DNA from 4 places in the Staphylococcus warneri genome. Region 1 is predicted to be linked to each of the others. Evidence: riboswitches for the same ligand, from Rfam matches in the RefSeq annotation. Region 1 holds a riboswitch; each other region holds the start of a gene.
What was found. Region 1 has a riboswitch for S-adenosylmethionine ahead of metX (homoserine O-acetyltransferase MetX). Riboswitches for the same ligand answer to the same signal wherever they lie in the genome.
Positions count from the first base shown of each region.

Region 2: another riboswitch for S-adenosylmethionine. It lies ahead of metK (methionine adenosyltransferase); the one in region 1 lies ahead of metX (homoserine O-acetyltransferase MetX).
Region 3: another riboswitch for S-adenosylmethionine. It lies ahead of EL082_RS09260 (methionine ABC transporter ATP-binding protein); the one in region 1 lies ahead of metX (homoserine O-acetyltransferase MetX).
Region 4: another riboswitch for S-adenosylmethionine. It lies ahead of EL082_RS02695 (Na+/H+ antiporter NhaC family protein); the one in region 1 lies ahead of metX (homoserine O-acetyltransferase MetX).

Region 1 is NZ_LR134269.1:12,525-18,731, forward strand. Features, by position in the region: gene serS (serine--tRNA ligase) at 1-1,071, shown strand, start outside; gene EL082_RS00050 (AzlC family ABC transporter permease) at 1,402-2,094, shown strand; gene EL082_RS00055 (AzlD domain-containing protein) at 2,091-2,420, shown strand; SAM riboswitch class I at 2,523-2,628, shown strand; gene metX (homoserine O-acetyltransferase MetX) at 2,694-3,659, shown strand; gene EL082_RS00065 (YybS family protein) at 3,797-4,735, shown strand; gene EL082_RS00070 (DHH family phosphoesterase) at 4,750-6,207, shown strand, end outside.
Region 2 is NZ_LR134269.1:976,034-982,240, forward strand. Features, by position in the region: gene ytkD (RNA deprotection pyrophosphohydrolase) at 1-461, shown strand, start outside; gene EL082_RS04910 (alpha/beta hydrolase family protein) at 472-1,221, shown strand; gene pckA (phosphoenolpyruvate carboxykinase (ATP)) at 1,697-3,289, opposite strand; SAM riboswitch class I at 3,443-3,558, shown strand; gene metK (methionine adenosyltransferase) at 3,667-4,866, shown strand; gene EL082_RS04925 (NERD domain-containing protein) at 4,986-5,894, shown strand; gene EL082_RS04930 (aldo/keto reductase) at 6,047-6,207, shown strand, end outside.
Region 3 is NZ_LR134269.1:1,898,953-1,905,159, reverse strand. Features, by position in the region: gene aroD (type I 3-dehydroquinate dehydratase) at 1-523, shown strand, start outside; gene EL082_RS09290 (nitroreductase family protein) at 601-1,140, shown strand; gene EL082_RS09285 (thioredoxin family protein) at 1,252-1,575, opposite strand; gene EL082_RS09280 (arsenate reductase family protein) at 1,716-2,069, shown strand; gene gcvH (glycine cleavage system protein GcvH) at 2,245-2,625, shown strand; gene EL082_RS09270 (toprim domain-containing protein) at 2,935-3,321, shown strand; gene EL082_RS09265 (thioredoxin family protein) at 3,314-3,610, shown strand; SAM riboswitch class I at 3,668-3,770, shown strand; gene EL082_RS09260 (methionine ABC transporter ATP-binding protein) at 3,861-4,886, shown strand; gene EL082_RS09255 (methionine ABC transporter permease) at 4,879-5,574, shown strand; gene EL082_RS09250 (MetQ/NlpA family ABC transporter substrate-binding protein) at 5,593-6,207, shown strand, end outside.
Region 4 is NZ_LR134269.1:587,024-593,230, forward strand. Features, by position in the region: gene EL082_RS02680 (amidohydrolase) at 1-936, shown strand, start outside; gene EL082_RS02685 (SDR family oxidoreductase) at 1,027-1,908, shown strand; gene EL082_RS02690 (hypothetical protein) at 2,157-2,729, shown strand; SAM riboswitch class I at 2,783-2,880, shown strand; gene EL082_RS02695 (Na+/H+ antiporter NhaC family protein) at 2,957-4,252, shown strand; gene EL082_RS02700 (SRPBCC family protein) at 4,455-4,967, shown strand; gene EL082_RS02705 (MurR/RpiR family transcriptional regulator) at 5,053-5,814, opposite strand; gene EL082_RS02710 (alpha-glucoside-specific PTS transporter subunit IIBC) at 6,024-6,207, shown strand, end outside.

The DNA of each region.
Region 1 (6,207 bases):
ATCGCTGAAATGCGTCAATTAGGTGATGACATTAAAGAATATGATACACAATTAAATGAAATTGATAATAAAATGTCAGATATTCTATGTCGTATTCCAAACCTTATCAATGATGATGTACCACAAGGTGCTTCAGATGAAGAAAATATCGAAGTTAAAAAATGGGGTACACCACGTGAATTTGATTTCGAAGCGAAAGCACACTGGGATATCGTAGAAGATCTTAAAATGGCTGACTTCGATCGTGCCGCTAAAATTTCTGGTGCACGTTTCGTTTATCTAACTAGAGACGGTGCACAATTAGAACGTGCATTAATGAACTACATGATTACTAAACATACAACACAACATGGTTACACTGAAATGATGGTACCTCAATTAGTTAACGCTGATACAATGTATGGTACTGGTCAATTACCTAAATTCGAAGAAGATTTATTTAAAGTAGAAAAAGAAGGACTATATACAATTCCAACTGCTGAAGTACCTTTAACAAACTTCTATCGTGATGAAATCATCCAACCAGGTGTCTTACCTGAAAAATTCACTGGACAATCTGCATGTTTCCGTAGTGAAGCGGGTTCAGCTGGTAGAGATACAAGAGGTTTAATTCGTTTACACCAATTCGACAAAGTTGAAATGGTACGCTTTGAAAAACCTGAAGATTCTTGGGATGCTTTAGAAGAAATGACTACAAACGCTGAAGCAATCTTAGAAGAATTAGGATTACCATATCGTCGTGTTATCTTATGTACTGGAGACATTGGTTTCAGTGCTAGTAAAACATACGACTTAGAAGTATGGTTACCTAGCTATAACGACTACAAAGAAATCAGTTCATGTTCAAACTGTACTGACTTCCAAGCACGACGTGCCAATATCCGTTTCAAACGTGATAATGCAGCTAAACCTGAATTAGCGCATACGTTAAACGGTAGTGGTTTAGCTGTAGGTCGTACATTCGCAGCAATTGTTGAGAACTACCAAAATGAAGATGGTACTGTAACTATCCCTGAAGCCTTAGTACCATTCATGGGTGGTAAAACTCATATTCAAAAGCCAACTAAATAATTTAGATTGTTAGCGAATGACTAGCTACACAATGCGCGGTAATGAAGAGCCATCATTGCCGCGTATTTTTTTTATGCCAATAACCTAAAGTAAGAGGGTAGGGGAGGGACATTAAGTAAAATTCAGACGCAAAATAGTGTGGGTAATCTAACTATTTATAGAAAATTCTGTCATATTTAAAATGTTGTGATGACGGCATTTTAAAAGTGAGGTTTGTCTGACATCACACACACCGACGTCTAAAGTGATTGCCGTTTTCATCATTGTATATTAGACTTGAGTTTATTATTTAAACGTAAATGCGTTTGTAACTAGAAAGGGGGAGACAAGATGACCCATCTCACATTTAGACAAGGTGTTAAAGAATGCATTCCAACATTATTAGGGTATGCAGGTGTTGGTATTTCATTTGGCATCGTTGCTGCATCTCAAAAGTTTAGTTTATTAGAAATTATATTACTTTGTTTGATTATTTATGCTGGTGCGGCGCAATTTATTATATGTGCGTTAGTCATAGCTGGAACACCCATAACAGCGATAGTGTTAACAACATTTATTGTTAATTCACGTATGTTTTTATTAAGTATGACTTTAGCACCCAATTTTAAGTCTTATGGTTTATGGAATCGAATTGGACTTGGTTCTTTAGTAACCGATGAAACGTTTGGTGTAGCCATCACGCCTTATTTAAAAGGTGAGCCAATTAACGATCGTTGGTTGCATGGTTTAAACATCACAGCATATTTGTTTTGGACCTTTTCTTGTGTAGTTGGTGCTGTATTTGGCAAATATATTTCGAATCCAGAGATGTTAGGATTAGATTTTGCGATTACAGCTATGTTTGTATTTTTAGGAATTGCTCAATTTGAATCTGTTAAAAAGTCTAAGATCAACATCTATCTTGTGCTTATTCTATGTGTCATTGTGATGATGTTAACGTTAAGCTTTGTTATGCCCTCGTATGTAGCGATTATAATATCTGCGGTTGTCGCATCTACATTAGGGGTGGTGATGGACAGATGATGACAGATCAACATATGTTAATCATTATTATTCTATGTGGTATTGTTACGATTTTAGTCAGAGTGATTCCATTTATGATGATTTCACGAGTAAATCTACCAGATGTTTTTATTCAATGGTTATCCTTTATACCTATCACACTTTTTACAGCACTTGTCTTGGACGGTATTATTCAACAACATGAAGGTAGTGTAGGCTATACACTCAATGTGCCATTCATTATTGCATTAATACCAACTGTATTATTAGCCATATATACGAGAAGTCTAACTTGGACCATTTTAGGCGGTATTGCATTTATCGCTCTATTGAGATTCTTTCTATAGAAATCAAGGTCTACATATTGAATTTCGTGATAGAGTTAGTTAAAATTTAAGTAGTTAGAAAATTTAGATAATTAATGTATTTATTCAAAACTTAATCATAAAATCTTATTCAGAGAAGTTGAGGGACTTGGCCCATAGACGCTTCAGCAACCGGCTATAAAGAATACGAGTACGGTGCTAAAACCAACGAGCACTCGAATGATAAGTACTGAACCGCTTCTTACTTCTCATAGAGTAAGAAGCTTTTTTATTTAAAGGAGGATGGATTCATATATGTCGAATTATACAGTTGATACATTAGAATTAGGCCAATTCACGACAGAGTCTGGAGAAACGATACAAAACTTAAAATTAAAATATGAACATGTAGGTTATCCTGGACAACCATTAGCATTAGTTTGCCATGCATTAACTGGCAATCATCTTACATATGGTACAGATGAACATCCAGGTTGGTGGCGTGAAATTATTGATGGTGGTTATATGCCTATCAATGATTATCAATTTTTAACATTCAACGTCATAGGGAGTCCATTTGGTTCAAGTTCAAAGCATAATGATCCACATTTTCCAGATCATTTAACATTAAGAGATATCGTACGTGCACTTGAGAAGGGGATAGAAGCACTAGGGTTTAATAAAATAGATATTTTAATCGGTGGGAGTTTAGGTGGTATGCAAGCACTAGAATTACTTTATAATCGACGATTCCAAGTAGATAAAGCGGTTATACTTGCTGCTACAGATAAAACCTCATCGTACAGTTGTGCCTTTAATGAGATTGCTAGACAAGCGATTCATATCGGAGGTAAAGAAGGTTTAAGTATTGCTCGACAATTAGGATTTTTAACCTATCGATCTTCTAAAAGTTATGATCAACGCTTCACACCTGAAGAGGTAGTTAGTTATCAACAACATCAAGGGAACAAGTTCAAAGAATCCTTTGATTTATCATGTTATTTAACACTGCTGGACGTCTTAGATAGTCATAATATTGATAGAGGCAGAGATGATGTTGATGAGGTGTTTAAATCATTAGACACAAAGGTATTAACGATGGGATTCATAGATGATTTGTTATATCCAGATGATCAAGTATTAGCGGCAGGACAACGTTTTAAATATCATCGACACTTTTTTGTACCAGATAATGTGGGGCACGATGGTTTCTTACTTAACTTTGAAGATTGGGCACCTAATTTATATCACTTTTTAAATGCGAAACATATTCGACGATAATGACTATTTTTATAATCATAAAATAAGTTGTATTTCACTCTAAAGTACTGCTGGAATTGACCGACATAAATACCAGTAGTACTTTATTGTTTATTTTTTTCAAAGAGGTTAAAATGGTAATTATAGTCAAAAAAAGTATGGGAGTGGCGTGTGTGTTTTCAAAAATACAACCTAAAGCAACTATGATAGGCACATTAGCACTAGTGATAGTCGCTTTAGTAACACATGTATTACCTATTCTCGGCTTAATTTTATGTTTATTTGCAACAATCCCAGGTGTCGTATTATGGAACAAATCTATTCAGTCATTTGGAATTAGTGCCTTAGTAACAGTTATAATTACAACATTATTAGGTAATACATTCGTCTTAAGTATGATGGTTTTAGTGATTTTAACGAGTTTAATCATTGGACAATTACTTAAGGAAAGAGCAACAAAAGAAAGAATTTTATATGTAACAACGGTATCTCTAAGTTTAATGACATTGATAGGATTCATGTTATTACAAGTATTTGAAAAAATCCCAAGAGCAGCCGCATTAGTTAACCCAGTTAAAGAAACCGTTCATAACATGTTATTAACAAGTGGAGCAGATGCTGATTACAGACAGATGCTTGAAGAAAGTATCCGCCAAATGACGGTCCAACTCCCTAGTTATCTCATTATTATCGTTTTTCTTTTCGTTTTAATTAATCTGATCATAACATTTCCAATCTTGCGCAAATTCAAAGTAGCTACGCCAATATTCAAACCACTATTCGCTTGGCAAATGAATCGTACGCTATTAACAATCTATATTATTGATTTACTTTGTGTCATGTTTGCAACCCAACCAAGTACGTTCCAGAGTATCGTATTAAACTTTGAAGTTGTGTTATCATTAGTGATGTACATTCAAGGGATGAGCGTGATACATTTCTTCGGAAAAGCGAAGCGACTACCGAATGTAGTAACTATCATATTAATGGTTATAGGGACATTATTAACACCAATGACTCATATTGTAGGGTTATTAGGTGTCATCGATTTATGTATCAATTTAAAACAACTAATGAACAATAATAATAAAAAGTGATGAGAGGTGGAAGAATGAACCGTCAATCCACTAAAAAAGCTTTGCTCATACCATTTATCATAATGGTACTGACTGCTATAGCATTAGTCATCGTTTGGTTTATATTTAACCAAATCGTGGCAGGTATAGCTGCAGGTATACTACTAGTAATGATTATTGCTAGTGGATTCTTGCTAAGACAAGCTTTTATGAAAATGGACAGTTATGTGGATGGTTTAAGTGGTCATATTACAACAAGTAGTAATAAGGCGATTAAACACTTACCGATCGGGATGATTGTGTTAGATGAGAACGACCATATTGAATGGGTTAACCAATTTATGTCTGAACATTTAACAACTAATGTTATTTCAGAATCGGTAAACGAAATATTTCCTAATATCTTAAAGCAATTGGAGAAAGTTCAAGAAGTAGAAATTGAACATGAAAATTATCATTATAGAGTACGTTATTCAAGCAATGAACATTGCTTATACTTCTTCGATATTACAGATGAAGTACAAACGAACCAACTATATGAAGATTCAAAACCCATTATTGCAACATTATTCTTAGATAACTACGATGAAATCACGCAAAACATGAACGATACACAGCGTTCTGAAATTAACTCAATGGTTACACGTGTAATTAGTCGTTGGGCATCAGAATATAATATTTATTTCAAACGTTATAATTCAGACCAATTCGTAGCCTATTTAAATCAAAAGATTTTAGCAGAAATCGAAGATTCAAATTTCAACATTTTAAGTCAATTACGTGAGAAAAGTGTTGGTTACCGAGCACAATTGACATTAAGTATTGGTGTCGGTGAAGGTACTGAGAATCTTATCGACTTAGGTGAATTATCGCAATCAGGTCTAGACTTAGCGCTAGGTCGTGGTGGCGACCAAGTTGCAATTAAAAACATGAACGGCAACGTACGCTTCTATGGTGGTAAGACTGACCCGATGGAAAAACGTACACGTGTAAGAGCGCGTGTTATCTCACACGCATTAAAAGATATCTTAACTGAAGGCGATAAAGTCATCGTGATGGGACATAAACGACCTGACTTAGATGCCATTGGTGCAGCCATTGGTGTGTCTAGATTCGCATTAATGAATAATCTAGAAGCATATGTTGTCTTAAATGAATCTGATATCGATCCAACATTGCGTCGTGTCATGGATGAAATTGATAAGAAACCAGAACTTAAAGAACGATTTATTACATCAGACGATGCATGGGATATGATGACATCGAAAACAACGGTTGTTGTCGTTGATACGCATAAACCAGAAATGGTTCTAGATGAAAATGTCTTAAATAAAGCAAATCGTAAGGTAGTGATTGACCACCATAGACGTGGTGAAAGCTTTATCTCCAATCCATTACTGGTTTATATGGAACCTTATGCAAGTTCAACAGCAGAACTTGTCACAGAGTTGCTAGAATATCAACCAACTGAACAGCGTTTAACACGTCTTGAA
Region 2 (6,207 bases), 960 kb from region 1:
TTTTAGATAAAGACCAAAGAGAAGTGCAGTTAACATATAAAGCGAATACAGATAATCCAACAGGTAATCACGTTCTTGCAATACCAGTATACCAAGGGAAGTTATTATTTACTCGACATAAAAATAGAGGTATTGAATTTCCTGGCGGCAAAAGGGAACATGGAGAATCAAGCATTGATGCTATCCAGCGTGAATTATATGAAGAAACCGGTGCATTTATAGAAGAAATACAGTACATTGCTCAATATACTGTGAAAACTAACGATGCCTCTAGGTTTGTCAAAGATGTTTATTTTATTCAAGTTTCATCTTTAGCCAATCGAACTGACTATTTAGAAACAGATGGCCCTTGTCTTTTTACTTCTATAGAAGACATACCATATAGTGAACGTAGTTTTTTGCTACAAGATGACGCCATTTTACACTGTTTTGAAAGGGTGATTTCACTTGGACTTTATTAAAACGAAAAGAATGCCGATTGAAATAGCTACGCACCAGTTTGATGAAATCACTTATGATGTTGATCATCTAAAAGTGAAGGCACTAATGATGACACCATATAGTAAAGTTAATAGAATAGTGGTTTATTTAAGAGGCGGAAAAGGACAAGTTGGTCGGGTACGAGCAGCTCGCTTAATGCAATTTGCTAATGAACAGACACTTGTTGTGGGTCCTTATTATAGAGGTAATAATGGTAGTGAAGGTAAAGATGAGTTTTATCGAGGAGATTTAAATGATGTCACTGAACTTATACGCATATTACATTCAAAATATCCCAACGCGTTTATACATATGATTGGATTTTCTCGTGGTGGGTTGCAAGGCTTGCTAACATTTCAAGATTTACCAGTTGATAGTTATATCATTTGGGGTGGTGTTTCTGATATACATTTAATGTATGAAGAGCGTGTGGATTTAAGAGGGATGCTGAGAAGAATGGTTGGGCACCCTAAAAAAGATCATGAAGCATATGAAGTTAGAGAAGCGATACAATATATTACACCGCAAAGTCCACCGATTTTAATTGTACATGGTGGTAAAGATAAACAGGTAGGTATTCATCAAGCTTATTATCTAGAACGACGATTGAAAGACATTGGTGTGCATTATGATACACTTTATCAAATGGAAGAAGGACATGTACCTCGACCATTTGCTTTAAAAGAAACTTTAAAGTACATACATAAATGGATGACTCAAATAGAAATAAACAAAAAATAGGGAGTGGGACAGAAATAATAAAGAACCACTAATCATTGAATATGAAGTGGTTCTTACGCATTAGCCACAGCTAATGTGTACTTTAAAATAGGAATACATGAGTGAAACTCATGCATAAGAAATACTAATTTCTAAAGAAAAAGTATTTCTTTATCGTTGTCCATCCCCAACTTGCATTGTCTGTAGATTTTCTTTTCGAAATTCTCTATGTTTGGGGCCCGTCCCCCCGGCAAGGTTGACTAGAAATGAAAAAGCTTGGTACATTAGACCGTCTTTGTAATTCATTACTTAGACGGTTTTATGCATGAACTTTTAAGTTCATGTATACCTCTTAAACTTAATCTGAACACATGAGTTAATACTCATGTGTAAGTCATTCTAATTTCTTTAAGAAAAAGAATGACTTTACAGTCAACTACTGCCTAAATATGAATGTAACTTGAAATATATATTTATGTCCCAGCCTGTTTTACTTTTATTTATTGAAAGCACCTTTGTCAGAAATGTGTTCGACTTCAGGGCCGAATTTTTTGAAGTTATCTTCAAATCTTTGGATAAGATCATTTGCTTGTGCTTTATATTTTTCAGCGTCGCTCCAAGCATTGATAGGATTTAAGATTGTTTTTGGTACATCTTTAATTTCAACTGGAATATTTAAACCAAATGTTGAGTCTTTTGTAAACTCTGCATCTTTTAATTTCCCTGAGATAGCTTGGTTAACCATTTGACGCGTATAGTGTAAACTAATTCTTCTACCAACACCATATTTACCGCCAGTCCATCCAGTGTTAACTAAATAAACATCAACATCATGTTTATCAATTAATTCTCCTAAAAGATCTGCATAAACTGTAGGATGAAGTGGTAAGAAAGGTGCGCCGAAACAAGTAGAGAATGATGGTTCAGGTTCTGTTACACCACGTTCTGTACCTGCTAATTTAGACGTGAAACCACTTAAGAAATGATACATTGCTTGATCTTTATTTAATTTTGAAATTGGAGGAATCACTCCAAATGCATCTGCAGTTAAAAAGATAATCGTATTAGGATGTGCTGCTTTTGAAGGTAATACAATATTATCAATATGATGAATAGGATAAGCTGCTCTTGTATTTTCAGTGAATTTATTATCATCGAAATCAACAGTACCGTCTTCTTTAACGACTGTGTTTTCTAAGATAGTGCCGTATTCAATAGCATCATAAATTTGTGGCTCTTTTTCTTTTGAAAGATTGATTGCTTTTGCATAACAACCACCTTCAATGTTGAACACGCCATTTTTATTCCAACCATGTTCATCGTCACCGATTAATTTTCTTTCAGGATCAGCTGACAACGTTGTTTTACCTGTACCTGATAAACCAAAGAATAGTGCTACATCGCCTTTTTCTCCCACGTTAGCAGAGCAATGCATACTCATAATATCTTGCATAGGTAATAGGTAATTCATTACTGAAAAGATACCTTTTTTCATTTCCCCAGCATATTCTGTACCACCGATTAAAATCACTTTATGTTTAAATGACACAATGACAAACGTTTCAGTCTTCGTGCCATCAACTTCAGGATCAGCTTTGAAATGTGGTGCAGATACAATTGTAAAGTTAGGTTTGATTGATTTTGCTTCTTCTTTAGATTCAGGACGAATGAACATGTTATGTGCAAATAAATTATGCCATGCTAATTCGTTAATGACAGTTAATTTCAAACGTGAATCTTTATCACTACCTGCGTAACCATTAAAAACATATAATTCGTCTTTCTTGCCTAAGTAGTCTAATACTTTATTGTAAAGCTTTAAAAATGTTTCTTCATCGATAGGTTGATTGACGTCTCCCCAATCTACATTATCTCTATATGAAGGTTCAGTAACGATAAACTTATCCTTAGGTGAGCGGCCAGTGTATTTACCAGTGCTAGCATTAATAGCACCTAATTCAGTAAGTTCACCTTCATTATTATCTAATATTTTATTGTAAAGTTGAGTTGTTGATAGTTGAAACTTTGTTGATGGTTTTTCTAATAATTGTTTAATTTTAGTCGTTTCAGAGTATGTATCAATCGACATACTTAATCCCTCCAGATAGTTATAATGTAAGCCTTTACATTTCAATAGTATAACATATCAATTTAATTAATCCACCGTAAATTATTACTAAAATAACTTAAATCATAAATTGACATTAATTCTCTTATTAGGTAGTATTAATTTTAACGGATTCTCTTATCCTGAGTGGTGGAGGGACATGGACCCAATGAAACCCAGCAACCTCTTTTTACATATAAAAAGAAAGGTGCCAAACCGTTTGCAGACGTATAATGTCTGAACGATAAGAGCGAATGGACGTATAAGAGCCTTCACTCTATCTAGGTAGTAGTAGAAGGCTCTTTTATTTAGCTCAAATAAAAGAGAATTATCGTAATATATTTTAAAAGGAGCAAAACATGACTAACAATAAACGATTATTTACTTCAGAATCAGTAACTGAAGGACATCCAGATAAAATTGCTGATCAGGTATCTGATGCAATCTTAGACGAAATTCTTAAAGACGACCCTAATGCACGTGTGGCTTGTGAGACTACAGTGACAACTGGAATGGCATTAATTTCAGGTGAAATATCAACGACGACATATGTTGATATTCCGAAAGTTGTAAGAGAGACCATTAAAGAAATTGGTTATACACGTGCTAAATATGGTTACGATTCACAAACGATGGCCGTTTTAACTGCCATTGATGAACAATCACCAGATATCGCTCAAGGTGTTGATACAGCATTAGAATACCGTGATGATATTTCTGAAGAAGAAATTGAAGCAACTGGTGCAGGTGACCAAGGATTAATGTTTGGTTATGCTACAAACGAAACAGATACTTATATGCCGTTACCTATTTTCTTATCTCATCAATTAGCGAAACGTCTATCAGATGTACGTAAAGATGACATTATAGACTATTTACGTCCGGATGGTAAGGTTCAGGTCACTGTAGAATATGATGAAAATGATAAACCTAAACGTATTGATACTATTGTTGTGTCAACGCAACACGCTGAAGATAAATCTTTAGAAGAAATTCAAGAGGATATTAAAAAACATGTTATTTATCCAACTGTTCCAGAATCATTAATGGATGATAAGACAAAATTCTATATTAATCCTACAGGACGTTTTGTAATCGGTGGACCACAAGGGGATGCTGGATTAACAGGACGTAAAATTATCGTGGATACGTATGGTGGTTATGCACGCCATGGTGGTGGTTGCTTCAGTGGTAAGGATCCAACTAAAGTAGACCGTTCTGCTGCTTATGCTGCTAGATATGTAGCGAAGAATATTGTTGCTGCAGAATTAGCTGAACAATGTGAAGTCCAACTTGCATACGCAATAGGTGTAGCTGAACCAGTATCAATAGCTATAGATACCTTCGGAACAGGTAAAGTAACAGAGGCTGAATTAGTTGAAGCGGTTAGAGCAAACTTTGATTTAAGACCAGCTGGTATCATTAAAATGTTGGATTTAAAACAACCTATTTATAAACAAACCGCTGCATATGGTCATTTCGGACGTACTGACGTATTATTACCATGGGAAAAATTAGATAAAGTCAACGTTTTAAAAGATACGATTAACAAAGTTTAAACGAAATAACTTATGGGATGTTTGAAATATAATAAGATAAATTGCGACTAAATGTCGAAAATGTCATCATTATGTTTTATAATTAGTTGTATTGATCATATAAAAGGAGCGTTGATGTGATGAGTTTATCTTCACCTATTGGTATAGGGTTAATTGTTGCAGTAGTCATTGCATTTATCTTTTTTGTACTATTTTTAATTGCTTTAAATAGTAAGAAAAAGATTAAGCAACAAACAGAAGAAGAATACCAACAAAAAGAACAAAGTATAAAGGCATCTCATGAAGAAGCTTTAGAAAAAGAACGTATTGAGAATAAAAAGGCAGTTACGAAACAAAAAGAAGATTATGAAGCTACAGTAAATAGTAAAGAAAGAGAAATTGATGCATTAAAGCTATTCTCTAAAAACCATAGTGAATATGTAACTGATATGCGATTAATTGGTATTCGTGAGCGTTTAGTCAATGAAAAACGTATTCGTCCTGAAGATATGCATATCATGGCTAATATTTTCCTACCAACAAATGAATTAAATAAAATTGAAAGAATTAGTCATCTCGTTCTTACTCGTACTGGTTTATATATTATTGACTCTCAATTACTAAAAGGTCATGTATATAATGGGATTAGCGGTGCTCAGTTTTCTGAGTTACCAACTATGGAACAAGTATTTAATACGTTGGAATTAGATCAATCAACACCACAAACATTAGTACTTGATCAAAATAATGATCAAAAATCATTATCATTTATAAACTATTCAGACGAAATTCAACAAATACAGAATGTAGCAGGTGACTTACAAAGTAAATTAAATACAAAGTATACACCAACGTCTATTCTTTACTTTAATCCTAAAAATGATGGGGATGTTACTATTTCGAACTATGCTCAAAATAGTAATGTCAAAGTATTAGTTGGACCAGAACAACTTGATGAATTCTTTAACAAATTTGTATTCCATGGACGTATTCAATATAATGTCGACGATTTACAACAAATCATGGAACAAATTGAATCCTTTAATTAAATTTCAACTAAGCTAGTAGAGGTTTTAACTCTACTAGCTTTTTTAGTTTTGAGCACAGAAATTGAATTTTATATGACTTACGTTTAATCTAAGTTTGATTTACTTTCATAGGGTATAGAAATAATGAAATTGTATTTAAGGAGTGGGAATGTATGGACAATATTAAATTTTATAATGGACACACGATGCCGAAAGTTGGTCTAGGTACATTTAGAGTAGAAAATAATGATGATTGTACAAAAGCTGTTAAATACGCAATTGAAAATGGATATAGAAGTATCGATACAGCAAAGGTATATGGTAATGAAGAAAA
Region 3 (6,207 bases), 540 kb from region 1:
CACATATAGATCTAACTCCCAAGGAGGTAAGGGTTATGTGAATGAAGTTGAATATCAAAGTGTAATTCAAAACCTCATTGATGAATCAAATTATGACATGTTAGACATTGAATGGGATGACCAAAAAGACAAAAATACTTATTTAACTCTTATAAATAAGGCACATCAAAAAGGCATTCAAGTGGTACTATCACATCATAATTTTAATGAAACACCATCATTAGAAGAATTAAAATTCACTTATTATAAAATGCACCAATTCGAAGCAGACTATTTAAAAGTGGCAGTTATGCCTAATGATGAAAAGGATGTATTACATCTATTGGAGGCAGTCAAAGACTCGGCTGATGCTTTAAATCAGCACATTGTTGGTATAGCAATGTCGGATATAGGCTTAGTTAGTCGTACGGCACAGGGCGTATTTGGTGGTACTGTATCTTATGGTTGCTTAAATGAACCGCATGCTCCAGGACAAATTCATGTAGAAGAATTGAAAAAACAAATAGATTTCTATAATAAGTAAGTCGACGATTTGAACATTACCTTAATATATTTTATAATTGATAAAGATTATCAATGAACGAAGAAGGAGCGATATGATTGGAACTACAAGATGCAATATCAAACAGAAGAAGCGTCAAGAAGTTTAAACACGATATGACTATCGATGATAATGCTTTATATGAGGCTATAGAAAAGGCTACCGATGCTCCTAACCATGGTATGAGAGAGCCGTGGAGAGTTGTACATGTTGCTAAAGATAGATTAGGAAACATGAGTGAAGATATCACACGCTTTGCTTTCCCCGATAGTCCGGAAAAGCGAGCTGATCATTATGATAAAGTGACAAAACTAGGCGGCATGTTGTTGTTGATTATGAAAGCAGATCCAAGACAACGTCAAAATAGAGAAAATTACTTTGCATTCGGTGCATTTGCCCAAAATTTAATGTTGTTACTTTATGAAGCAGGTATTGGTACTTGTTGGAAATCACCTGCATATATTTTTGAACCTAAAATCCGTAAAGCATTAAATATTGAAGATGATGAAATATTAGCAGGATTCTTATATCTTACTGATTTAGAAGAACCAATGACAAAAGCTAAACGTAAGAATAGAGACCTAATTTCAGAGTATTAAAAGTGATGATGTAGAGCAATATAATAAAATAAGGTCGAGACGTTAACTAAGTCATAAACCAATAAGTTGGTACTATGATACTTAATCAATGTCTCGACCATTTTTTGTATATTATTTATTGAATGTTTCGTCTAAGAATGATTCTACTTGTTCAGGAGATTTAGCATTTGCTGAGTGTAAATGAGCTAACTTTTCACCATTTTTAAATACTAAAATACTAGGAATACCCATAACATCATTTTCAGCAGTTACATCTTCCAATTCATCACGATTTACAGTATACCATTCATAATCCTTATATTTTTCAACGATAGGGTCTATCCACATATCCATTGCTTTACAATCAGGGCACCAACCTGCTTCGAATTTGACGATAACAGGTTGATCGTTTTGGACAGTGTCGTTAAATTGTTCAGTTGTTTTAATACTTTCCATTTATAAAAGCTCCTTTGAAAAAATTTAGTAAATTTATTATAACGGATGAAAATACTTAAATAAAAAAATAAGCTTAAAAAGTAGAGCGTTTTCTAAAATAACATGATATATTGGATTTAAGAGATAAAGGAGGCAAAGCGATGATTAAATTTTACCAATATGCAAATTGTACAACTTGCAAAAAAGCAGCAAAATTTTTAGATGAATACGGTGTGAGTTATGAACCAATTGATATTGTTCAACATACACCAACGAAAAATGAATTTAAAGAAATTGTTGATAAAACTGGTGTAGACACTAAAAAATTATTTAATACACACGGTGCCAAATATCGTGAATTAGATTTAAAAAATAAATTAGATGATTTATCAGACGAAGAACGTTTTGAATTACTTGCTTCAGATGGCATGTTAGTGAAAAGACCTTTAGCTATATTAGGTGATAAAATCACATTAGGTTTTAAAGAAGAAGAGTATAAAAATACTTGGTTATAATTGGATACCATTTCAAAATATAAAAAGTGAACTTTCATTTTAATAAAGTCATAAAAATACCAATTTACATCTTAAATCCGAATATTTAAAGGTTTAAAATTTTTAGATAATAGTTGATTGATAATTGTGGGTATGGCATCATTAAAATGTACTTAAAATTAGGAGGGGATTTATCGTGGCAGTACCAAACGAATTTAAATACTCTAAAGAACATGAATGGGTTAAAGTTGAAGGAAATGTAGCGACAATTGGTATTACTGAATATGCTCAAAACGAGTTAGGTGATATCGTATTCGTTGAATTACCTGAAACTGATGATGAATTAAACGAAGGCGACACTTTCGGTAGTGTTGAATCTGTAAAAACTGTATCTGAATTATATGCACCAATTACTGGTAAAGTAGTTGAAGTTAATGAAGAATTAGAAGATAGTCCTGAATTTGTAAACGAATCACCATACGAAAAAGCATGGATGGTTAAAGTAGAAATTAGTGACGAAAGCCAAATTGACGAATTATTATCAGCAGAACAATATTCAGAAATGATTGGCGAATAATATTTGCAAACTCCTCGATCTCGTATCAAGGAGTTTTTTTTTAGTGTTTCTTAAATCTTTAGATTTTAGAAACACTTATGCCATTGCGAAAGCAGAGGCGAACCGAAGGAAGAATTTTATAGGCATGCGTACATATAATCTGATGAACTTAGATTTAAAAAGACATTGATGCTATTTGTAAAAAAGATATTAACAGTGTAATGAAATGGTTAATTCATTTTAAGTTTTTGTAGTATATGTTTTATAAATAGCATCTTCGTGGAATTAAATAGTGATAGCTAATTTTCGATTTTTAAAGGGTGAATACTTATGACTATTGTGAATAAAGTAATCATTGTTGAAGGTAAATCTGATAAAAAACGAGTGCAGCAAGTCATTGCAGAACCAGTAAGTATTATTTGTACGCATGGTACTATGAGTATAGATAAGATAGATGATATGATAGAATCACTTTATGGTAAACAAGTTTTCGTCTTAGCTGATTCAGATGACGAAGGGGATCGAATTAGAAAATGGTTCAAACGGTATTTAAGTGAGTCTGAACATATTTTTGTAGATAAAACATTTTGCGAAGTGGCCAATTGTCCTAAAAATTATTTAGCGCATGTACTTACCAAACATGGATTTAATTGCAAAAAAGAGAAATCCCTTATACCTAATTTAAAAACTGAAAGGTTAGTTTTAGTGAATGAGTAAATCAATCGAAATAGACGATGTGACTGAAAACTTTGGTGAAGATAAACATCTCATTTTCGGATATACGCCTACATGCGGTACATGTAAAGTGTCTGAAAGAATGTTGGATATTGCAAATGAAATTTTGAAACTTCCGGTTAAGAAAATTGATATGAACTTTCATCCAAAGTTTAGTGAAACACATCAAATTATGTCAGTACCAGTATTAATGTTAATGAATAAGGATAAAGAAGTAAAAAGATTGTATGCGTTTAGGTCTGTTCCTTATTTGTTAGAAAATTTAAAATAATTATTGACGAATCTCTACCGTGATGGTAGGATTAAATAAAATTAAATCATGCAAACACTCTTATCGAGAGAGGTGGAGGGATGTGCCCTACGAAGCCCGGCAACCGTCTTATATAGAAATGGTGCCAATTCACATAAAGGTAAACTTTAGAAGATGAGAGAAAGATATTTTAAAATGCTTTCTCAAACAGTCTAAAGTTTTGAGGAAGCATTTTTTAATTTGTATTAGTTATAAACAAGGAGGCATTAACGTGATTGAGTTAAAACAAATCGTGAAACGATATCATACGAAAAATAAAGACGTACTCGCTGTAGATCACGTTGATTTAAACATTCAATCCGGTTCCATTTTTGGGGTGATTGGTTTTTCTGGAGCAGGTAAGAGTACCTTAATTAGAATGTTTAATAATTTAGAAGCACCCACTTCTGGAGAAGTTATTATTGATGGAGATAGCATAAGTCAATTATCGAAGTCAGATTTACGTAAGAAGCGCCAAAAAGTAAGTATGATTTTCCAACATTTTAATTTACTATGGTCGAGAACTGTACTTAAAAATATTACATTCCCACTAGAAATTGCAGGATTATCTAGAGGAGAAGCAAAACGTAAGGCAAATGAATTAATAGAACTTGTAGGCTTGAAGGGACGAGAAAATGCTTATCCATCTGAGTTGTCTGGTGGACAGAAACAAAGAGTTGGTATTGCCAGAGCATTAGCCAATGATCCGACAGTATTGCTTTGTGATGAAGCTACAAGTGCACTTGATCCTCAAACTACAGATGAAATTTTAGACTTATTATTAAAAATACGTGAGCAACAAAATTTAACAATCGTGTTAATCACACATGAAATGCAAGTGATTCGCCGAATTTGTGATGAAGTCGCAGTTATGGAAAACGGACGCGTGATAGAACAAGGTCAAGTTAGCCAAGTATTTGAAAATCCACAACACGAAGTAACGAGACGATTTGTAAAAGATGATTTAAATGAGGATTTTGAGGAATCATTAGATGCGTTAGAACCATTAGATAACAATGCTTACATAGTTAGATTGAATTTTAACGGTGAAAATACGACTCAACCAATTGTATCGTACATTACAAAAACGCATCAGATTGACGTTAATATTTTAGAAGCTGACATTAAAAATACAAGAAATGGTACATTAGGATTTTTAGTTATCCATATACCTTTTATAAGTTCTGAAAATTTCGAAGATTTCAAATCTAATCTTAATGAGAAACATGTGAATGTGGAGGTGTTAAGACATGGGTAAGTCAGTTGGAGAAATACTCCAAGAAATGATTACAATGCCGAACGTCCAATGGCCAGAAGTTTGGCAAGCCATTGTTGAAACACTTTATATGACTGTCGTATCAACAATATTTGCTTTTATATTTGGATTGATTTTAGGTGTTTTATTATTTTTATCGGCTAAGAGTCATTCAAAAGTGGCAAGAATATTTTATTCAATCGTTTCATTTATCGTGAACCTATTTAGAGCGATACCGTTCATCATTTTAATCTTGTTATTAATACCATTTACAAGTGTCGTTTTAGGCACAATAAGTGGTCCAACAGGTGCACTACCTGCATTAATCATAGGTGCAGCGCCATTCTATGCTAGATTAGTAGAAATTGCTTTCAAAGAGATAGATAAAGGGGTAATTGAGGCAGCGTGGTCTATGGGTGCTAATACTTGGACTGTAGTAAGAAAAGTATTACTACCTGAAGCAATGCCGGCGTTAGTATCAGGTTTAACAGTAACAGCAATTGCATTAGTGGGATCTACAGCAATTGCCGGAGTTATCGGTGCTGGTGGTTTAGGTAACTTAGCTTACTTAACAGGTTTCACTCGAAATCAAAAAGACGTTATTTTAGTTTCAACAGTTTTCATCTTAATCATTGTATTCATCATCCAATTTATTGGTGACTGGGTTACAAACAAAATTGATAAACGCTAAAGAAAAGGGGACAAATCAATGAAGAAAATTTTAGGTATTTTATTATTATTATCTTTAACTGTAGCATTAGCAGCATGTGGAGGTAAGGATGACGACAAGACAATTAAAGTAGGTGCTTCACCTGCACCTCACGCAGAAATTTTAGAAAAAGCAAAACCATTATTAGAGAAAAAAGGTTATAAATTAGATATTCAAACAATCAACGACTATACAACACCTAACAAATTATTAGATAAAGGTGAATTAGATGCCAACTTCTTCCAACATACACCTTATTTAAAAACTGAAAGTAAAGAAAAAGGATACAAAATTGAATCAGCTGGTGACGTAGAATTAGAACCAATGGCTGTCTACTCTAAAAAGTATAAAAGCTTAAAAGATTTACCTAAAGGTGCAACAGTATACGTTTCTAACAATCCTGCAGAACAAGGTCGTTTCCTTAAATTCTTCGTGGATGAAGGATTAATTAAAATTAAAAAAGGCGTTAAAATTGAAGACGCAAAATTCAGTGACATCACTGAAAACAAAAAAGACATCAAATTTAACAACAAACAATCAGCAGAATTCTTACCAAAAATCTATCAAAAACAAGATGCAGATGCAGTTATCATTAACTCAAATTATGCTATTGAT
Region 4 (6,207 bases), 570 kb from region 1:
GCGATTAGAACTGATATAGATGCGCTACCTATCAATGAGCAAGTCGAACATGAATTTACGTCAACCAATCAAGGTGTCATGCATGCATGTGGTCATGATATTCATATGGCAAGTATATTAGGCGTTGCAACACAATTGAAAGCCCAAGAGAATGAACTAAATGGTCGAGTGAGAATCATTTTCCAAGCGGCAGAAGAGCTAGGTCATGGAGCTAAAAAAGTAGTAGCTACAGGTGTATTAGACGGTGTAAAAGCAGTTTTAGGTTTCCATAATTATCCAACGATGGACATTGGTGACTTTGCAATTAAAAAAGGTCCTATTACATCTGCAGTAGACCGTTTCGAATTTGATATTAAAGGAAAAGGCGCGCATGCTGCTAAACCAGAACAAGGTAATGACCCAACGGTGGCTTTAGGTCAACTGATTAATAGTTTACAAACGATTGTTAGTAGAAATTTATCTGCATTTGATAATGCCGTTGTTACAATTGGTGAAATTTCATGTGGAAATACATGGAATGTCATTGCGGATCAAGCCTATGTACAAGGTACTGTCCGTTCATTTAAACCTGAGCATAGAGCGTATATCGAACAACGAATGAATGAAATTGCTGATGGTTTAGCACAAACATTTAATTTACAAGTTGATTGCCGATATACACGACTTCCTGGAACAGTGATTAATGATGATGAATTAACTGATATAGCGATAGAAGTAGCAGAAGATGTTGGTTATCATGTATCAATTATGGATTTACCATTAACAATTGGTGAAGACTTTTCTGGTTATACAGAAACGTATCCCGGCGTATTTGCATTCATAGGATCTAATAGTGAGTATGATCTACATCATCCTTTATTTGATCCTGATGAACGTATTTTAGAAAAAGTGCCGACATATTTTGTGACACTCACTAAACGTCTTCTGAATCAATAGTCTCCATAAATTGTATAAAGATAGTATGATTAACATCTGGATAACCTTGGGTATATGAGAACATATACAAATTGAGGAGATGAATTTGAAATGTCAGCACAAGATCCTAGAAATAAATTCAAATCAACAGACTATGAACAACAAGAGCAGCCACTTCCAGGCTTGCAAAGCCAATTAAAACCTGAACCAGATTGCGGTGAGACATCATACGTCGGACACGGTCGATTAAAAGGATATAAAATGTTAGTCACTGGTGGCGATTCTGCCATTGGACGCGCAGCAGCTATTGCTTATGCTAAAGAAGGCGCAGATGTTGCTATTAATTATCTTCCAAGTGAAGACAAAGACGCACAAGAAGTTAAACAAGTGATTGAAGAAGCGGGACAAAAAGCAGTGTTACTGCCTGGTGATATACGTGATGAACAATTTAACTATGACATGGTCGAAGAAGCACATCAACAACTTGGTGGGCTGGATAATGTGACATTAGTAGCTGGACATCAACAATACCATGACGATATACAAGGGTTTGATACACAATCATTTAAAGAGACATTTGAAACCAATGTATATCCTATATTTTGGACAGTACAAAAAGCGTTAGAATATTTACAACCAGGTGCATCAATTACAACAACATCATCTGTTCAAGGATATAATCCAAGTCCTATTTTACATGATTATGCCGCTTCGAAAGCTGCAATTATCTCATTAACAAAAAGTTTATCAGAAGAACTTGGCGCAAAAGGTATTCGTGTCAATTGTGTAGCCCCAGGACCATTTTGGTCACCATTACAAATTACTGGTGGACAACCACAACGAAATATTCCTGAATTTGGTAAGGAAACACCACTTGGCCGTGCAGGACAACCTGTTGAATTATCAGGAACATATGTCCTATTAGCATCTGAAGAATCAAGTTATACAACTGGACAAGTCTTCGGTGTGACAGGCGGTATTCAAATTAACTAATGAATATAAGTTGGTCGATAAAGTGTTAATACTTTATCGACTATTTTTTTGTGACAAATTATATGATAACTATATCCAATTTTATTATGAATTTGGAATAAAAATATGTTTAATGTAAAATAAAAATATAAAATTATTAACCTTTTTGAAGAATGAAATTTAATTAAAAAATACCCTATATATTTAAGGGATTGGCATTTTATACGAGGACATGCAAATTAAATCTTATATCTAAAGGAGGTTATGACATGGTGAAAGATAGGTTTATAAGGGTTGCTCCGTTCATAATAGGTATAATCGCTATAGTTATATTTTCGTTATTTACTAAAAATCAATGGTTTTTAATCATTTTAATACTTTTATTTGCTTTAACCAATGCATTAAAAAATCTGTATTTTGTTAATAAAAATATTAAAAATAATATCATATGGATTAATCAAACAATCGACCGGTTATTAGGTATTATTGCGGGGTGTTTGTATTTAGGTTATGCCGGAATAGTGCTAATATCACAATCCCATGTATGGATTGGTTTCTTAATCCTAATGGTAACTATGGCGTTTGTTTTTTATATAGAAACTAAATTACAAATTGATGATGATACACAAAGGAAAAATCATCGAGATTATAAAGTGATCTCTCAACAACGTGAACGACAATTTAAAATACTGATGATTAGTATGACGATCATTTCTATTATTTTAATGATTGTATCACTTTATTTAAAATGGTGGATCGTCTTTGGTATAGCTATTGCAATGTTATTCGTAGTTGCTGTTGCATTAATTATTTATGAAAAATATTTTACGACGAAGTTATAATTTATGATTGACGTCATAGGAATTATCTTGTAACGTAAACGTTAAATATGAATCACTTATCAAGAGAAGTGGAGGGACTGGCCCTATGAAGCTTCGGCAACATTGAATCATGTGCCAATTCCAGTAACCTGTCTAGGTTTGAAGATAAGGGGATAATCGTTGTAGATGGACCTCTTTTCTTTATCATAAGGAAAAGAGGTATTTTTTGTAAGGAAGTAGGTCTAATGATGAAAGAAACTAAAAAGGGTAATGCTTGGGCGTTATTTCCGTTATTATTATTTATGTTGTTATTTTTAGGTGTAGGTATCATCTCGGGTGATTTCACGACGATGCCGTTAAATGTTGCGATAACGATTACAGTAATCGTTGCTTTGTTGATGAATCGCAAAGAAAAATTTGCCACTAAAGTTGAAGTGTTTACTAAAGGTGCAGGTCATTCAAATATTATTTTAATGATGCTTATCTTTATTTTAGCAGGCGCATTTTCTACGACTACAGAGAAAATGGGTGGCGTGACTTCTACTGTAAATTTGGGATTGTCTCTCATCCCTGAAAATTTAATTATAGTAGGTTTATTTATCATTTGTATGTTTGTTTCTATTTCAATGGGAACATCAGTAGGCACAGTAGCAGCTATTGCACCAGTAGGATTTGGCTTTGCGCAAGCAACAGATGTCTCTGCAGCATTAGCTATGGCTACAGTAGTTGGTGGCGCTATGTTTGGAGATAATCTTTCTATGATTTCTGATACTACGATAGCGGCTGTACGTACACAACATACGAAGATGAAAGATAAATTTAAAGTAAACTTTAGAATTGTTTTACCAGGTGCGATATTAACTATAGTTGTACTATTTTTCCTAACAAATGGTATTTCCATGGATCATTCTAAAAGTTATGATTTCCAATTAGTTAAAGTCATTCCATATCTATTGGTGTTGATTCTAGCGCTAGTTGGTGTCAATGTGATTATCGTTCTTATTGGTGGAACAGTTTTATCTGGAATCATTGGTCTTATTGATGGCTCATTTGGTTGGAAAGGATTACTAAGTGCTGTATCTAAAGGGATTATAGGTATGGAAGATATTGCGATGATTGCCCTATTAATTGGTGGTTTAGTAGGACTTATTCAACATAATGGCGGTATAGATTGGTTGTTAAATGTAGTTAGAGGGCGCGTGAAATCTAAACGTGGGGCTGAAATAGGTATTGCCAGTTTAGTTAGTGTAGCAGATATTGCAACAGCTAATAATACTATTTCAATCATTATGTCAGGACCATTAGCTAAAAATATAGCAGATGAATATGATGTTGATCCACGTAAATCAGCTAGTATTTTAGATATATTTGGTGGATGTTTCCAAGGCTTATTACCATATAGTCCTCAAGTTATTTCAGCTGCAGGAGTGGCTGGTATCTCACCATTCTTACTTGTACCTTATAGTATTTATCCAATCATGCTTGGAGTATGTGGGCTGATTGCTATTTTAATTGGGTATCCGAAATTAAAAAATAAAGCATAAATATGATTAAAAACTGAGACTTTTTAGTCTCGGTTTTTTAGTTGATAAATAGAATTATAAATATTGAAAATGTTTTAAGTCAGCGTTTTAATGGTAAACTAGACTAAATGTGTAGAAGCGCAATCTTTTTTAATGTATAAATGTTTGGAAGTTTGAACAAATACGTTAAAATAGTATTAAGAGTGAAAGTAGGTGACTGAAAGTGGCAAAGTATAATGTGGAAAATGAATATGTAGAAATTGATATTGAACGTTTATTAAAATATTCACCAGAAACAATTTATGAAGCTTGGACGAAAGAAGATATTCTTAAACAATGGTTTATGACGTCGAAACGTACGAATAAATCATTTGAAGCAGATGTCCAAGAAGGTGGTAAGTATCGTATCGTTGATAGTAGAAATGGCAAACAAAATATTATCGAAGGTACATACGAAGAATTAGTCATGGATGAATTTATTAAAATGACAATAGGTATGCCAGGCTTAAGTAACGATGAGGATATTATAGAAGTAGAATTCTTTGAACGTGAATCAGGTGGCACACAAATGTTCTTCTATTATCAATCATATATGGAACGCGAAAGAAGATTAACCAACCTTGAATACAAACAGAAAAAGAAAGAATATCATGATTCCACTGCACATGGATTTGAACTTATGTTTGATAAAATGAATGCAGTGTTAGAAGAAATTGAAGAACAAAAAAATAACTAATTCGTTTTAAACATAAGTTATATAAGCCAGTAAATGAACTTAAGAAAGCTCATTTACTGGCTTTTTATCTTTATAGGCTAATGCATCAATTGAGGTCGCCTTTCTCTTTGCGTTCATTATATTTTCTGAGCAGCGTTTCAAAGAAAATATGATAACTAATGAAACTTGAATAGTCAGTGCCATCATTTAAATAAAATGTATTACTAGATACATAAACATTATAATTTGCTTGTTGGGCTAACGAATTATCTTTCATCGTTGTGACAGAGATAAAATATTTTTGTCTCAATTGTAATAACTGAGTCACTTCTTTTAATTGATATGTTTCTCCAGATAGTGAAATGATAAAGAAAAGGTCTTGCGATACTGTTTTGTTTAAGACCATTTTTAATTCGTGGACATCATAAAGAATAATGATGTTTTTATGCATTGTTAATAATATTCTTTGTGCTTCTTCAGCCACATTGATTTGAGCTCGACCTGTTCCATATAAATATATCGTTCCAGCATCATTCATTTTATTAGTTAATAGTTCATAATCTATACGATCTAAATAATTAAATGTATTTTCAATTTCTTGTCTAAATGATTCGATAGAGTCAGAAGGCAATTGATTTTTCTTTTCACTTTCAAATTTTAAAAATGATTTGAAGTCACTATAACCATCAAATCCTAATTTTCGTGTAAAGCGATGTATAGTGGCATTTGATGCATGTGTATGTTGCGCCAAGTCTTGAATTTTCAAATTTTTACATAAATCAACATGGGTATTAACGAAATTTGCAATTTGTAAATCATTGTCATTGAGTTGATTAAAGTTCGCGTTCACACGTTCATCTAGAAACATGACGACACCTCATTTGTTAGTGTTGAAAAAATTTTCATCATAAGAAAACATAATCTGATTATACAAAATACTTTCAAAATGCGTCAATGACGTTGTAGTGATGTAAGCGTTTACTATATATTAGAAACAAGATAAGACATTGAAAGGAATGGTTTAATACTCATTTTCAATGTGAAATAGAACGAAATTGGGATGTGGAGGTAATTATAATGAATGCAATCAAACGTTTTGGTAGTGCAATGATTGTACCTGTCTTGATGTTTGCTTTCTTTGGGATTGTACTTGGGTTTGCAACATTATTTAAAAACCCAACAATTATGGGAGGTTTAGCAGACCAACATACATTTTGGTTTAAATTTTGGTCAGTAATAGAGTCAGGTGGTTGGGTCATAT